Regions from separate parts of the Agrobacterium burrii genome, predicted to be linked through region 3. Evidence: riboswitches for the same ligand, from Rfam matches in the RefSeq annotation. Region 3 holds a riboswitch; each other region holds the start of a gene.

Region 1 (5,525 bases), on a different contig from region 3:
ACCGAAACGCCCATATGAAACGGCACACCCATGGCGCAAAGCCGCTCATGCAACGATTTCAGAGCAAGGCGCGGATCGAGATGCCCCTCATCCGCAAAATAAAGTCCGGACCGAAAGCGACCGGCAAGGTCAGGCTCCAGAGCGGCGATTTCGCCTTCACCCACCCAGCGATAGCCGCTGGTCCGCGATGCGAAGCGCGACAGCTCCGCTTTGTCGCGGGCGGGTGCGACGACCAGCGTGCCGTTGCGGACCACAAGGCCGGGGGTCGCCTCGTCCCACCAGTCGAGCGCCGCCTTGCCCAGTGCCAGAACCGCTTCTTCCGCGCTTTCACGCTCGCACCAGGGCGCCAGCATGCCGCCCGCATAGAACGACGCCCCGCGAGAAAGCTCGGAATTGCGCTCCGACACCTCGACAGCAACGCCGCTCCGCGCCAGTTCGAAGGCCGCCGTCAATCCGGCGACCCCCGTTCCCTTGACAAGGACGCGCATCCTATTCGGCATTCGCAGGCGTAGGAAGCGGCATATAAAGCTCGCCACCTTCCTTGAAGCGGGCGGCCATCGCCTCCAGTCCCTCCTTTTGCGCCTCGGCGCGGATATCATGGGAAATCCGCATCGAGCAGAATTTCGGTCCGCACATGGAGCAGAAATGCGCAACCTTGTGCGCCTCCTTCGGCAGGGTCTCATCATGGAAGGACCGAGCCGTATCCGGGTCGAGCGATAGGTTGAACTGATCTTCCCAGCGGAACTCGAACCTTGCGCGCGACAACGCATCGTCCCGCACCTGTGCGGCCGGATGGCCCTTGGCAAGATCGGCAGCATGGGCGGCGATCTTGTAGGTGATGACGCCGACCTTCACGTCGTTACGATCAGGAAGGCCGAGATGTTCCTTCGGCGTGACGTAGCAAAGCATCGCCGTGCCAAACCAGCCGATCATCGCCGCCCCGATACCTGACGTGATATGGTCGTAACCGGGCGCGATATCGGTGGTCAGCGGCCCAAGCGTATAGAAGGGCGCCTCGCCGCAGGTCTTCAGCTGTTTGTCCATATTCTCCTTGATCTTGTGCATCGGCACATGGCCGGGGCCTTCGATCATCACCTGGCAATCCTTGGCCCAGGCGATCTGCGTCAGCTCCCCCAGCGTTTCCAGCTCGGCAAACTGCGCCACGTCGTTGGCATCGGCAATCGAGCCGGGACGCAAGCCATCGCCCAGCGAGAAGGAGACGTCATAGGCGCGGCAGATATCGCAAATCTCGTCGAAATGCTCATAAAGGAAGCTTTCGCGATGATGATGCAGACACCACTTGGCCATGATCGACCCACCGCGGGAGACGATGCCGGTAACGCGGTTGACGGTGAGCGGAATGTAATGCAGCCGCACGCCGGCATGGATGGTGAAATAATCCACACCCTGCTCTGCCTGTTCGATCAGCGTATCGCGAAACACCTCCCAGTTGAGGTCTTCGGCAATGCCATTGACCTTCTCCAGCGCCTGATAAAGCGGCACCGTGCCAATCGGCACCGGCGAATTGCGGATGATCCATTCGCGGATATTGTGAATGTTGCGCCCGGTCGAGAGGTCCATGACGGTATCCGCACCCCAGCGGATCGCCCAGACCATCTTCTCCACCTCTTCCGCCATGGAGGACGTAACGGCGGAATTGCCTATATTGGCGTTGATCTTCACCAGAAAATTACGGCCGATGATCATCGGCTCAAGTTCCGAATGATTGATATTGGCGGGAATGATGGCCCGGCCCGACGCCACTTCCTGCCGAACGAATTCCGCCGTCACGTAATCAGGGATATGCGCGCCGAAACTCTCGCCGTCGCGCACCAGCTTCTCCTTGGCCGCCTCGCGCCCGAGATTTTCGCGGATGGCGATGAATTCCATCTCCGGTGTGATGATGCCAGCCCGCGCATAGGCAAGCTGTGTCACCGCTTTGCCGGCAGTCGCCCTGAGTGGCTGGTGGCGCACGGAAAATTCGGGGGTCAGGCGCTCGCCGGTGGCAAAGCCGTTATCCTCCGGCTTAACGTGCCGGCCCTCGTAAGCCTCGACATCACCGCGTGCCACGACCCAGTCGTGACGCAGTCGCGGCAGACCCTTTTCAATCAGAACGGGATGTGTGGGATCGGTGTAGGGACCGGAGGAATCATAGACTGTTACCGGCGGTTCGCCCGCCGTCGGGTGCACCGCGATCTCGCGCATCGGCACGCGAATATGCGGATGCAGGATTCCCGGTTTATGGATTTTCGTGGAGGCGGCATGCGGTCCGGTGGTAACCGACAGCGGGATAGTCTTGGCAGCGATATTCATCATGAGGCTCCAAAGTTTGACAGTGGAGACCCAGTTCGAGCCGGAATGATGGAAAATACCGCAGCGCCGACAGCGCATTGCACACGCCAGCCGACCTTCGGTCTTTGCACCGTCCCTACGCCAGTATGAACTGGATCAGGTTCAACGGGTCACTGCGCATGAAAGCAGAATCTCAGCCCCTTGACGGGACACCCCTGGTGAATGGCTCACAGCAAAAAACACCGGCCGCCTTTTGTCAAGGCCGCCGATCAACGCTTGGCAAAGGTGCGGGAATGGCGCATGCTGCCGTTAGTTGTAATTAACCTAACGGTTTAGGTGAATATTATCGTTTGCGACATAACGATAAGCACAAACCTTCCTAATGTTAATTTCATTGGAGATCCGTCGGAATGAATGCGACTATTCGTGAAATACTGGCAAAATTCGGCCAGCTTCCCACCCCCGTCGATACGATTGCAGATGAAGCAGATCTTTATGCGGCAGGCCTCTCTTCCTTTGCATCGGTGCAATTGATGCTGGGCATCGAAGAAGCATTCGATATCGAGTTTCCCGACAATCTGTTGAACCGCAAGTCCTTCGCCAGCATCAAGGCCATTGAAGACACCGTTAAGCTCATTCTGGATGGTAAAGAGGCAGCCTGATGAACGTGACCGTAGCGCCGCAGGATGAAACGCTGTCCGCGCGCGCGGGCCGTGTCGCGACCATTGCCGCCAAACATGCAGACGAGGTGGATGTCACCGGCAGCTTCCCGCAGGAAGCTGTCGATGCGCTGCGGCAGGAACGCCTGCTGGGCATCCAGGTCCCCTCCTCGCTGGGCGGCGAAGGCGCATCCCTGCAGCAAATCGCCGATATCTGCGCGCGGCTTGGCCAGGCCTGTTCGGCAACGGCGATGATTTTCGCCATGCACCACATCAAGCTGTCCAGCCTGGTGGAACATGGCGAGACAAGCGCATGGCATGCGGGCTTCATGAGCCGCATCGCCGGTGAACAGCTTCTGCTCGGCTCCGCAACCACCGAGGGCGGCATTGGCGGCAATCTGCGCAATTCCATCTGTGCGATCGAGGTCGAGGGCGAATTTTGCCGGCTGGAAAAGGACGCCACCGTCATTTCCTATGGCAGCAATGCCGATGCGATCCTCATCACCTCGCGCGCCCACAAGGATGCCGCGCCGGCCGATCAGGTGATGACCGTTTTCCTGAAAAGCCAGTATACGCTCGAAAAGACCCATATCTGGGATACGCTCGGCATGCGCGGCACCTGTTCGGACGGTTTCCTGTTTCGTGGCGAAGCTCCCGCAGCGCAGATTTTCCCGAAACCTTTTGCGGAAATCGCCGCGCAATCCATGCTCGCAAGCTCCCATCTTCTGTGGAGCGCCGTCTGGTACGGCATCGCGTCGGATGCGGTGCTGCGCGCGCAATCCTTTGTCAGGGCCGCGGCACGCAAGTCGCCCGGCACCGCTCCTCCCGGCGCGATCCGGCTTGCCGAGGTTTCCACCAAGCTGCAGGTGGTGAAATCCAACATCATTGCCGGCATCAAGGCTTACGAAGACACCAAGAGTGACGCCGAAAAGCTGATGTCCATGGCCTTTGCCGTCGCCATGAACAATGTGAAGATCTGCTCTTCGGAAACCATTCTTGAGATCATCGATCACGCCATGCTGGTCTGCGGCATCATGGGTTACAAGAACGGCACGCCCTACAGCCTCGGCCGGCATCTGCGCGACGCACATTCCGCCCGTTTGATGATTTCCAACGACCGTATTCTCGGCAATTCCGCCAACCTCCTGCTGGTTCACAGGCAGGACACCAGCCTCTTGGGATAAGACCATGGACATGCAAACATCGTTCCTCGATCGACTGTTCGAAGAAGGCCTGCTGATTGAAACCGGTGTGGACGGTCTTTATGGCCGCAGTGGCCAGTTCGAGGACGTGATTGCCGCATTCGAGCGGCTGATCGACCGCACGGGCGCCGCCGATGGCGCCGAAGCGATCCGTTTTCCGCCCGGCATCAACCGCGCCTATTTTGAAAAAAGCGGCTACATGAAGAGCTTTCCGCAGCTGGCCGGCACGGTCCATTCCTTCTGCGGCTGCGAGCTTGACCATGTCAGCCTTCTGAAATCCATGGATGAGGGCGAAGACTGGACCAAGGACCAGAAAGCCACCGACATCGTGCTGACGCCGGCGGCCTGCTATCCGCTTTATCCGACAATCGCCAAGCGCGGCGCGCTACCTGCCGGCGGCGGTCTCTATGACATCCAGTCCTATTGTTTCCGCCATGAGCCCTCCAAGGATCCGGCGCGCCAGCAGCTTTTCCGCATGCGCGAATATGTTTGCATGGGCACCGATTCCGACGTCACCGAATTCCGCCAGACCTGGATGGATCGCGGCGTGGAGATGATGAAGGCGGTCGGGCTCGACGTCACCATCGATGTCGCCAACGATCCTTTCTTCGGCCGTGCCGGCAAAATGCTCGCTAACAACCAGCGCGATCAGAACCTCAAATTCGAACTGCTGATCCCGGTCACATCGACGACCAACCCGACAGCCTGCATGAGCTTCAACTATCATCAGGATGCCTTCGGCCAAAAATGGGGCCTCAACCTCGCCAACGGCGATGTCGCCCATACCGCCTGCGTCGGTTTCGGCCTTGAGCGCATCGCGCTGGCGCTGTTTGCCCATCATGGTCTGGATGTGAAGAAATGGCCTGCAAAGGTCGTGGAAACCCTCTGGGGCTGATTATCCATGCGGCAGATTTTCCCCGGTCTCGATCCCAAAAACTATGTGCAACATCCGCTCCATTCTTCCGAGAGGATGTGGCCGGAAACCAATTGCTACATTGATTTGTGGATCGAGGTGCTGGCGGCCAAGGGCCTGCCGCCGGAAGCCATGTTCGGTTTCACCCTCACACAGGATTTCGAGGGCGACCAGTTCACCTTCTTCAAGGTGCCGCTGGAAGATCTCGAAGCGCTTTATGGCGTTCGCGCCACCGAGCTTGCGATCTTTGACCGGGTGGAAAACCACATCGAAGCGCAACTGGAGCGCGGCCGCATCTGCCTGATCGAGATGGACAGCTTCTATATGCCCGATACCCATGGGGTGAGCTATCAGAAGGAACACGGCAAAACCACAGTCGCCATCAACCGGCTGGACCTGGCGAACCGGGAACTCGACTATTTCCACAATGCCGGCTTTTTCCATCTGTCAGGTGAAGAT
Region 2 (5,525 bases), on a different contig from region 3:
CTGGCCAACTACATGCAGGCCTTTTCCGACCAGCCGCTGCACCTGTTCCTGTTCAACAGCTTCATGGTGGCGCTGCTTTCGACCGCGCTCACCATTCTGATTTCGGTGCTGGCGGCTTATGCGCTGGCGCGGCTCAACCTCAAATACCGGGCGCTGATCCTCTCACTCATCATCGCCGTTTCCACCTTTCCGCTGGTGACGCTGCTGGTGCCGCTGTTCGAAATCATGCGGGCGCTCAACCTGCTCAACAGCTGGACAGCGCTGATCCTGCCCTACACCGTGCTGTCGCTGCCGGTCTGCACCCTGATGCTGGTCTCCTTCTTCGAAAGTATCCCGCGCGATCTCGAAAATGCCGCCATGATCGATGGCTGCACCCGCATCGGGGCGCTGTTCAAGGTGGTGGTGCCGCTCTGCGCACCGGGCGTTTTTACCGCCGGCATTCTCGCCTTCGTCAATGCCTGGGATGAGTTCCTGCTGGCGCTTTCCTTCAATTCCAATCCGGCCCTTCGCACCCTGCCCGTCGGCATCCAGCTTTATCAGGGTGAATTCGCTTTCCCCTGGCCGGTCATTTCGGCGGCGCTGGTGGTTGGCATCGTGCCGGTCGCGATCCTGATCGTCATCTTTCAGGAACGGGTTGTCTCCGGCCTCACCGCCGGCGGTCTCAAGGGTTAAACAGGTACAGTCATGCAATTCGAAAAGACCAAAGACGGCTTCACGCTCGCAATCGGCGGCCGTACCATCCTTGCCCATTCGCCTGACAATCCCGCCTTCTTCGCGGGTTCTGGCCGCGAGCGGATGGATATGTATCGCGGCAATTTCGACATCGAGGACTATGTGATCGAGCGAACTGCCCTGCGCCATGCCGAGTTGAATGGCGACAGCGTTACGCTTTCCTCCGCACCCGGACAGGCGCCGCGCCTTCGCCTGACGCTGGACGGCAACGCTATCAGGCTGGCTGCGCTGGATGAAACCATCAATCGTCTGTGGCTGCGCGTCGTCGCGGAAACGGATGAGCACGTCTGGGGCGGCGGCGAGCAGATGTCCTATTTTGACATGCGCGGACGGCGTTTTCCGCTTTGGACTTCCGAACCCGGCGTCGGTCGCGACAAGACCTCGGAGCTTACCTTCAAGGCCGATGTCAGCGGCAAGGCGGGCGGCGATTATTACAACACAAACTACCCGCAGCCGACCTACCTCTCGTCGCGCAAATACGCGCTGCATGTGGAAACCAGCGCCTATTCGGTCTTCGATTTCCGCAACGGCGATTTCCACGAAATCGAAATATGGGCTATCCCGGAAAAGATCGAGTTCTTCGCGGGCGATGCCTTCACCGATATCGTCTCCGCCCTCTCGCTGCGGTTCGGACGCCAGCCGGAACTGCCGGAGTGGATCTATAATGGCGCGATCATCGGGCTAAAGGACGGCGTCAGCTCCTTTGCCCGGCTGGAGAAAATCCGTGCTGCCGGAACGAAGGTTTCCGGCCTCTGGTGCGAGGACTGGGTGGGCCTGCGCCAGACATCTTTCGGCGCGCGCCTCTTCTGGGACTGGCAGGCCAATGACACCCGCTACCCGCATCTGCGCCAGAAGATCGCCGAACTTGCCGATCACGACATTCGTTTCCTGGGCTATGTGAACCCCTATCTCTGCGTTGACGGCCCGCTGTTCCCGGTCGCCGAAGAAGCCGGTTATTTCGCCACGGATGCGGACGGCAAGACGGCGCTGGTGGATTTCGGTGAATTCGACTGCGGCGTGGTGGATTTCACCAATCCGGCCGCGGCCGACTGGTTTGCCGAACAGATCATCGGCAAAAACATGCTCGATTTCGGCCTTTCCGGCTGGATGGCCGATTTTGGCGAATATCTGCCGATCGATATCAACCTTTCCAACGGCGTCGACGCCAAGCTGATGCACAATGCCTGGCCCACCCTCTGGGCCGAGGTTAACGCGAAAGCCGTCGAAAGCCGGGGCAAAACCGGCGAGGCGCTGTTCTTCATGCGCGCAGGCTTCACCGGCGTGCAGGCCCATTGCCCGCTGATCTGGGGCGGTGACCAGTCGGTGGATTTCTCCCGCCATGACGGCCTCGTCACCGTCATCTGCGGCGCGCTGTCCTCCGGCCTCATGGGTAACGCCTACCACCATTCCGATATCGGCGGTTACACCAGCCTGTTCGGCAATGTCAGGACGGCGGAACTCATCATGCGCTGGACGGAAATGGCCGCCTTCACGCCTGTGATGCGCACCCATGAGGGCAATCGCCCGCGCGACAATCTCCAGATCGATCAGGACGACACGGTTCTTGCCCATTTCGCCCGCATGACGGCGATCTATGTCGCGCTCGCCCCCTATCTGAAATCGCTTTCCGCAGAGGCGGCTGAGACTGGCCTGCCGGTGCAACGTCCGCTTTTCCTGCATTATGAGGACGACCGGCAGACCTACGCCATTCAGGACAGCTATCTCTATGGAGCCGACATGCTGGTTGCGCCGGTCTGGAAAGCGGGCGAAACGCAGCGCACACTCTATCTTCCGGGCAATGGCGAATGGGTGCATCTGTGGAGCGGCGCGCGCCATCCCGGCGGACGCGAAGTCACCATCGAAGCGCCGCTCGGCCAGCCCGCGGTTTTCTATCGTGCCGATAGCAGCCATATCGCCCTGTTTGAACAGCTTCGCAGCATCTGAGCCGTTGACAGCCAGCTAAAAAAGCGACAGTTTCCGACGCATTCCGAGGGGAGCACCGCACGGTGCTGAGATGGCGATGAGCCGGACCCTTGAACCTGATCCGGGTCATGCCGGCGTAGGAACGGAAACTGTCGCACCCTTCAGGCGCTGCCCTTTCTCTTCTCCGCTTGGCCATGATCTCCGTGATTGTCACATCTGGAGACTGAATGATGATGCTGAAACCTTCTGTCCTTCGCACATGGTGCGTTTGCGTCTGAGGTCCGGCTCATGCGTGCCACCCATGCATTGAACGGTATCGGTCTCCTGCTGCTTCTGTGGCAGGCAGGCACATGGCTGTTTGCGCCGCCGCGCTATATCCTGCCGTCGCCCGCCGATGTCGCCGCCGCCTTCTGGCGTCAGCCCGGCTTCCTGTTCGGGCAGGCCATGGTAACGTTTGGCGAAATGGCGCTCGGCCTAGCGGCCGGTGTTACGGCTGGCATTCTCGTCGCCTTCACCATCGCCGCCATCCCGCGTCTTGGCCGCCTCGTCTGGCCCATGGTTCTGGTGCTGCAGGCCTTCCCGGTCTTCGTGCTAGCCCCCATTCTCGTGCTCTGGTTCGGTTTCGGCATGGCCTCGAAAGTGGTGATGACGGCGATCATCATCTTCTTCCCCGTCGCCTCCTCCTTCACTGATGGCCTTAACCGCACGGATCGCGCCATTCTCGACGCCGCCTCGCTGACGGAGGCGAGCCACTGGCAGATCCTCACCCGGCTGCGCGTGCCGCTGGCGCTGCCATCGCTCATTTCCGGGCTGAGGGTCGCCGCCCCGCTCGCCCCGCTTGGCGCCGTCATCGGCGAATGGGTGGGTGCTTCGGCCGGGCTCGGTTTCGTCATGATCCAGTCCAATGCCCGCATGCAGACCGACACGATGTTTGCCGCCATGGCCATTCTTGCCGTCATGGCGGTGCTGCTGCGGCTCATCGTCGACCGGGCGACCGCCAATCTGGCCCCCTGGGCCAAGGAAACAGAACATACCATTCCTCTCAGATATTTACGGAGACTTTCGGCACCATGAAACGAACGCTTCTTTCCCTCGTCGTCGCGGCAGCAGGCGCATTTGCCCCCATGCAATCACAGGCAGCCGACAAGCTTACCGTATTGCTCGAATGGTTCGTGAACCCCGATCATGCGCCGATGGTGATCGCCAGGGAACGCGGTCTGTTTGCCGATGCCGGGCTGGACGTGGAACTGGTGCCGCCGGCCGACCCTTCCGCCGTGCCTCGTCTCGTTTCGGCAAAACAGGCCGATATCGGCGTGCATTACCAGCCGAACCTTTATCTCGATCACGATGCCGGCCTGCCGCTCGTGCGTTTCGGCACGCTGGTCGAAACCCCGCTGAACACCGTCACCGTTCTTGCCGATGGGCCGATCAAAAGCCTGAAAGACCTGAAGGGCAAGAAGGTCGGCTTTTCCGTTTCCGGTTTTGAAGATGCGATGCTGAAGCGCATGCTGGAAAAGGACGGCCTGACGAAGGATGATGTCGAACTCATCAACGTCAATTTCTCGCTCTCGCCGTCGCTGATCGCCGGCAAGGTGGATGCGACGCTCGGCGGTTTCCGCAATTTCGAACTGACGCAGATGAAGCTCGAAGGTCATGAGGGCCGCTCCTTCTTCCCGGAAGAACATGGCGTGCCGGCCTATGACGAGCTGATCTTCGTCACCCATCGCGATCTCGTAAAAGACAGCCGCCTGCCGCGTTTCCTCTCCGCCGTGGAACAGGCCGCGATCTTCATCACCAATCACCCGCAGGACTCCTGGCAGCTTTTCATCAAGGCCTATCCGAACCTTGACGACGCGCTGAACAAGCAGGCCTTCTTCGACACTTTGCCGCGCTTCGCCAAGCGTCCCGCCGCACTTGATCGCACCCGCTATGATCGTTTCGGTGCGTTCATGCAGGAGATGCAGCTGATCAAGCAGGCACCGAAGGCAGACGATATCGCCGTGGAGCTGCAGCAGCCATGACCGGCACTTTTCCGACAGCGGCGAAAGCCGCCGACATTCTGGAGCGGGTGCGCAAGACGCGCCCGCGCGTGCATTGCCTGATGAACACCGTGGTGCAGAAATTCACCGCCGACGGCATCACCGTCATCGGCGGCATTCCCTCAATGACCACTTCTCTGGAAGAAATCGAGAGCTTTGTCACCAAGGCGGATGCATTGACCGTCAATCTTGGCACGCTGGATGCCGAGCGGCGCAAGGTCATCCGGCTGGCAATCGAGATCGCCAATGCATCCGGCAAGCCGTGGATCGTCGATCCCGTACATTGCGACTACTCGCCATCCCGGCTGGAATTTGCTCGCGAACTCATCGCCCTCTCCCCGACCATCGTGCGCGGTAACCGCGCCGAGATGAGCCTGATCGGCGATGTGCCTGATGCGGTGCGGATCGAAACCGGACCGGTCGATCATCTCCGCGACACGACCCGTGGCGTCAGGATCGTCAACGGTCATCCATGGATGGCGAAGGTGACCGGTACCGGTTGTCTCTCGGGTGGCGTCATCGCCGCTTTCATGGCCGTGGAGAAAGATGCCCTGACGGCGGCAGCCGCAGCCCTCGCCGTCACAGGCGTTTCCGCCGAATTGGCTGCGAAACAGGCCAAAGGCCCCGGCACCTTCGAACCGGTGTTTCTGGATGCGCTTTCCGAAATCTCGGCCGAAGACATCATCAATCACGCGGAGATAGAGCATGAACAAGGTTGATTACCGCCTCAACGCATTGGTCGATGCCAGTCTTGCCGATGTCGCACCCTTACCCGAGCTTGCTTTGGCGGCCGCACTCAACGGTGCGACCATTCTGCAATATCGCGACAAG
Region 3 (5,525 bases):
TGGCGGCCCTGTGCATTTTTCGCTGAAAAGCGGCAAAGCCATCGTGCTCGCTCGCCCCTATGATCTGACCGGAGCCTGACACCTTGGCACCCCCTATTTTGAAACTCGACGACATCAAGCTGACGTTCGGCGTAACCCCGCTGCTCGACGGCGCCAATTTTCAGGTGGAGCCGGGCGACCGCATCTGCCTTGTCGGGCGCAACGGTTCGGGCAAGTCGACCCTGATGAAGATTGCTGCCGGTCTGGTCGAGGCGCAGTCGGGCGAGGTTTTCCGCCATCCTTCCGCTACCATCCGTTATCTGGAGCAGTCGCCTGATTTTGCCGGTTACGATACCGTTCAGGCCTATGCCGAAGCGGGGCTTGGTCCCGGCGATGATCCCTATCGTGTGACTTATCTGCTTGAGCATCTGGGGCTGACGGGACAGGAAAATCCGGCAAGCCTTTCCGGCGGCGAAGCGCGGCGTGTGGCCCTTGCCCGCGTCATGGCGCCGGAACCCGATATTCTGATGCTGGACGAACCGACCAACCATCTGGACCTGCCGACCATCGAATGGCTCGAAAGCGAATTGCAGCAGACGCGCAGCGCGCTGGTGCTGATTTCGCACGACCGGCGTTTTCTGGAGAAGGTCTCGACTTCGACCGTGTGGCTCGATCGCGGCCAGTCCCGCCGTCTCAATCGCGGTTTTGCGCATTTCGAGGAATGGCGCGACAAGGTTCTGGAAGAGGAAGAGCTGGAGCAGCACAAGCTCGGCAAGGCGATCGAGCGCGAAGAACACTGGATGCGTTATGGCGTGACCGCGCGGCGCAAGCGCAATATGCGCCGCGTCGGCGAGCTTCAGGCCATGCGCGCGGATTATCGCGGCCACAAGGTGCCGCAGGGTTCGGTGCAGGCGACCGTCACCGAAGGGCGCGAGTCGGGCAAGCTGGTCATCGAGGCCGAGGCCATCACCAAGTCTTACGGCGAGCGGGTCATCATCGCGCCGTTTTCTCTGCGGGTGCATCGCGGCGATTGCATTGGCCTTGTCGGCCCGAATGGCGCCGGAAAAACCACGCTTTTGAAGATGCTGACCGGCGAGCTTCAGCCCGATAGCGGCACGGTGAAGCTCGGTACCAATCTGGAGATCGCGACGCTTGACCAGAAGCGCGAGGATCTCAATCCAACCGAAACGCTTGCGCATTACCTGACCGATGGCCGGGGTGACAACCTGCTGGTCAATGGCGAAGTGAAGCATGTGACGGGCTACATGAAGGATTTCCTGTTCCAGCCGGAACAGGCCCGCACGCCGATCCGCAACCTTTCCGGCGGCGAGCGCGCCCGGCTTATTCTGGCGCGCATTCTGGCGCGGCCGACCAACCTTCTGATCCTCGACGAGCCGACCAACGATCTCGATATCGAAACGCTCGATCTGTTGCAGGAAATCGTTGCGGGTTTTTCCGGCACTGTCATCCTCGTCAGCCATGACCGCGATTTCCTCGACCGCACCGTCACCTCCACCATCGCACCCGCCAATCCGGACCAGCCGGACGGACGCTGGATCGAATATGCCGGCGGTTATTCTGATATGATGGCGCAGCGCAAGGGTGCTGCGGAGGAAAAACGCAAGGCTGAGAGGCAGGAAAAGGCGAAGGCCACACCTTCCACTTCCGCTACGCAGGATACGTCGAAGGCCAAGGGCAAGCTCTCCTTCAAGCAGAAATTCGCGCTCGAAAATCTGCCGAAGGAGATGGAAAAGACGCAGGGCGAAATCGCAAAACGCGAGCAGCGTATGGCTGATCCCAACCTCTTCGCCAAGGACCCGGCCGTTTTCAACACGCTGGCGCAGGAAATGACCAAGCTGCGCGAAAAGCTGGAGACCATGGAAGAGGAATGGCTGGAGCTGGAGATGCTGCGCGAGGAAATGGAAGGCTGATTGCGACGGGGTTTCTTGAACGAGGCGTCATCCGCCTTTGACAGGACGGCAAAATTGCCGTTTCCTGTGCCGGTTCGGAGGAGTTCAAAAAATGCGCATGATCTTCGTCAACCTGCCCGTCAAGAATATCGAGACATCGAAAAGCTTCTTCACGGCGCTCGGTTTCAGCTTCAATCCGGAATATTCTGACGATCGCACGCTCTGCATGATCGTGGAGGAAAACATCTTCGTGATGCTGCTTCAGGAAGAGCGTTTTCGCGATTTCATCAATGGCGACATTGCCGATGCGAAGCAGAGTACGGAAGTGCTGACCTGTCTTTCCGCCGGAAGCCGCGAGGAAATCGACCGGATGATCGCAACCGCGCTCGCCTCCGGCGGCAGCAGCTGGAAACCCGTTCAGGATCACGGCTTCATGTATGCCGGCAGTTTTCAGGATCCGGACGGTCACGTCTGGGAACTGGTGCATATGACGGCGCAGGGTTGACCGCAGCCATCTTGCCAATCCCTGACGGCGGGACTACATCATCATCATGATCTAACGGGGTGTCTTTTGTGCTTGCGTGCAAAAGGCTGAGAGGCTTGCCAACCCGAAGAACCTGATCCGGTTCATACCGGCGGAGGGATTAGACGGCTTCAAGGCAGGCGGCTATTTCCCTTTTTGTTTTGAGGAGATACCCGTGCGCCGTCGTCTTTTCCTGAATTCCATCGTTGCCGTTTCGCTGTTTCTGCCCGCTCTTGCCACCGCGCAGGATCGACAGGAACTCACCGTCTATACCTATGAAAGCTTCGTTTCCGAATGGGGTCCCGGTCCCAAAGTGAAAGAAGCCTTCGAGAAGGTTTGCAACTGCACGGTCAATTTCGTCGGTGTGGCGGATGGCGTGGCACTGCTGAACCGCCTGAAGCTGGAAGGTGCGGGGTCCAAGGCGGATGTGGTGCTCGGTCTCGATACCAACCTTGTCGCGGAAGCGAAGCAGACCGGCCTTTTCGATGTCAGTGGCATCGATGCATCGGCGGCCAAGGTGCCGGGCGGTTACAAGGATGATGTTTTCGTCCCTTACGACTACGGTCATTTCGCAGTCATCTATGACACGCAGACGATAAAAAATCCGCCGACGAGCCTGAAGGAACTGGTGGAAGGCGACCCTTCGCAGAAGATCGCCATTCAGGACCCGCGAACCTCCACGCCGGGCCTTGGTCTGCTGCTGTGGGTAAAATCCGTTTACGGCGACAAGGCCCCGGAGGCTTGGGCCAAGCTCCGGAAACGCATTCTCACCGTAACGCCGGGCTGGTCGGAATCCTATGGTCTCTTCACCAAGGGTGAGGTGCCGATGGTGCTTTCCTACACCACCTCGCCCGCTTATCACATGGTTGCGGAAAAGACGGATCGTTATCAGGCAGCCTCCTTCTCGGAGGGGCATTACATCCAGATCGAAGTGTCCGGCCTGCTCAAAAACGCGCCGCACAAAGAATTGGCGAAGCAGTTTCTTGCTTTCACGCTCACATCAGGTTTTCAGGACGCCATTCCGGAAAACAACTGGATGATGCCGGTTGCGGCAACGTCCAAGCCGTTGCCCGAGGCGTTTTCCAAACTCGTCGTGCCTGCCAAGACCTTCCTGATGGACCCGGAAGAGGTGGCGAAGAACCGCAAGGCGTGGATCGACGAATGGCTTGCGGCCATGAGCATGAATTGACGAAGAGGCGCACCCGCGCATGATGCTGCGTCGCGATTACCGACGGTCGATTATTTTTGGGACGGTGGCCTTTGCCGCCGTTTTCCTGTTCATGGCGCTCGGCGTTGCTGCTCTTTTGTCTTTCGATGCCGGCGTATCCGCTGCGGGCATCATGGATGCCTATACGCTGCGTATTCTGCGTTTCACGCTGTATCAGGCAACGCTTTCCACCTTTCTTTCGATTGGTCTCGGCCTGCCGGTGGCGATGGCGCTTGCGCGTCGACGCGACTTTCCGGGGCGGATATGGATCATCCGGCTGATGGCGGTGCCGATGGGTTTGCCTGTCATCGTCGGCGCCTTCGGCATCATCGCCATCTGGGGCAGGCAGGGCGTCTTGAATACGGCTCTTGTTTTTGCCGGCGCGGAGCAACCCTCCAGCATTTACGGCCTTTCCGGGATTCTTATTGCCCATGTGTTCTTCAATCTGCCGCTTTGCGTGCGGTTGATGCTGGCCGGGCTGGAACGTATTCCGGGCGAATATTGGCGCATTGCGGCGAGCCTTGGCATGGGACCGATTTCGACTTTCCGCTTCATCGAATGGCCGGCGATTTCACGGCTTGTTCCCGGCATTGCCGGCCTTGTCTTCATGCTGTGTGCCACCAGCTTTACGCTGGTGCTTCTCTTGGGTGGCGGACCGGCGGCTACGACGCTGGAGGTGGCGATCTATCAGGCGTTACGGTTCGATTTCGATCCGCAGCGGGCGATCGCGCTTTCGGTTCTGCAGATTGTCCTGACCGGGGCTTTGCTCGGCCTTCTTGCCTTTCTGCCATCGCCGGAAGCAGAGATAGCCTCGCTTGGGCGTCCCCTTCGCCGTTTCGATGGCAAAAGTACCGGTGCACGCCTTTGGGATGGGGCGGCAATCATTCTTGCGGTTTTGCTGATTGGACTGCCGTTGGTCGCGACAACCGTCTCAGGCTTTGGGGCCGATCTACCGCGCCTTTTGTCTGCGCCGATCTTCCTGCGCGCGGCGGCGACCAGCCTTGCCATCGCCGCGCTCTCCGCAACTCTCGTCGTGCTCTGCTGTTTTGCGATCATCAGTGCCCGTCAGGCCGTTGGTTCACGGCGGCAGGCGGCTCGGCCCTTGCGCTTTCTGTCCGCCACGCTCGGCGCGGGGTCTTCGCTTGTACTGCTGGTGCCGCCTGTTGTGCTCGGAAGCGGATGGTTTCTGCTGTTGCGGCCCTTCGGTGACGTCAGCTTTTATGCGCCGGTTCTCGTGGCGATCGTCAATATGCTGATGGCGCTGCCGCTTGCCATGCGGGTATTGGAGCCGGCCTTTACCAGCCATTTTCTGCGCACCGGCCGGCTCTCCGCCAGTCTCGGGCTTCAGGGGTTGACGCGGCTACGATTTGCCGATCTGCCGGTTCTGTGGCGGCCTTCGGTTATGGCGTTTTCCTTTGCCATGGCGCTGTCGCTTGGTGATCTCGGGGCGGTTGCCCTGTTCGGGTCGGAAAATTTCATCACCTTGCCATGGCTGGTTTACAGCAATATGGGCAGTTACCGCACCAATGACGCCGCCGGATATGCGTTCATCCTCGGTGTCGTCTGCCTGCTGCTTGCTGCGGGCGGCGTTTCACGGCAATCGGCAAAGGCAAGCACATGACTGGCGATGATTTCGCAGTTCAGCTGGACAAGGTCAGGCTGCGGCTCGGAGCGCAGGATTTCGATCTGGATTGCACCTTTCCGCAGGGCCAGGTGACCGCCGTTGTCGGCGCATCCGGTTCGGGCAAGTCGACGCTTCTCAATCTGGTCGCCGGTTTCGAGGTGCCGGATTCCGGCCGCGTGGTGATCGGCGGGCGGGACATGGCGGCGCTCGATCCTTCCGAAAGACCGGTCTCATCGATCTTTCAGGACAATAATCTTTTCGCCCATCTCGATATTTTTACCA

What was found. Region 3 has a riboswitch for thiamine pyrophosphate ahead of thiB (thiamine ABC transporter substrate binding subunit). Riboswitches for the same ligand answer to the same signal wherever they lie in the genome.
Region 1: linked by a shared signal. The riboswitch ahead of thiC (phosphomethylpyrimidine synthase ThiC) and the one ahead of thiB (thiamine ABC transporter substrate binding subunit) in region 3 are both predicted to bind thiamine pyrophosphate.
Region 2: linked by a shared signal. The riboswitch ahead of JZX89_RS21165 (ABC transporter permease) and the one ahead of thiB (thiamine ABC transporter substrate binding subunit) in region 3 are both predicted to bind thiamine pyrophosphate.

The regions. Positions count from the first base shown of each region.
Region 1 is NZ_JAFLNA010000020.1:88,760-94,284, reverse strand. Features, by position in the region: partial or broken gene thiO (glycine oxidase ThiO) at 1-488, opposite strand, end outside; gene thiC (phosphomethylpyrimidine synthase ThiC) at 490-2,313, opposite strand; TPP riboswitch at 2,408-2,519, opposite strand; gene JZX89_RS26930 (acyl carrier protein) at 2,703-2,954, shown strand; gene JZX89_RS26925 (acyl-CoA dehydrogenase family protein) at 2,954-4,135, shown strand; gene JZX89_RS26920 (amino acid--[acyl-carrier-protein] ligase) at 4,140-5,048, shown strand; gene JZX89_RS26915 (DUF1839 family protein) at 5,055-5,525, shown strand, end outside.
Region 2 is NZ_JAFLNA010000012.1:158,782-164,306, forward strand. Features, by position in the region: gene JZX89_RS21155 (carbohydrate ABC transporter permease) at 1-672, shown strand, start outside; gene JZX89_RS21160 (alpha-glucosidase) at 685-2,676, shown strand; TPP riboswitch at 2,713-2,815, shown strand; gene JZX89_RS21165 (ABC transporter permease) at 2,944-3,729, shown strand; gene JZX89_RS21170 (ABC transporter substrate-binding protein) at 3,726-4,676, shown strand; gene JZX89_RS21175 (hydroxyethylthiazole kinase) at 4,673-5,413, shown strand; gene thiE (thiamine phosphate synthase) at 5,400-5,525, shown strand, end outside.
Region 3 is NZ_JAFLNA010000010.1:195,993-201,517, forward strand. Features, by position in the region: gene JZX89_RS18920 (thiamine diphosphokinase) at 1-79, shown strand, start outside; gene JZX89_RS18925 (ABC-F family ATP-binding cassette domain-containing protein) at 84-1,910, shown strand; gene JZX89_RS18930 (VOC family protein) at 2,002-2,394, shown strand; TPP riboswitch at 2,440-2,550, shown strand; gene thiB (thiamine ABC transporter substrate binding subunit) at 2,588-3,601, shown strand; gene thiP (thiamine/thiamine pyrophosphate ABC transporter permease ThiP) at 3,621-5,240, shown strand; gene JZX89_RS18945 (ATP-binding cassette domain-containing protein) at 5,237-5,525, shown strand, end outside.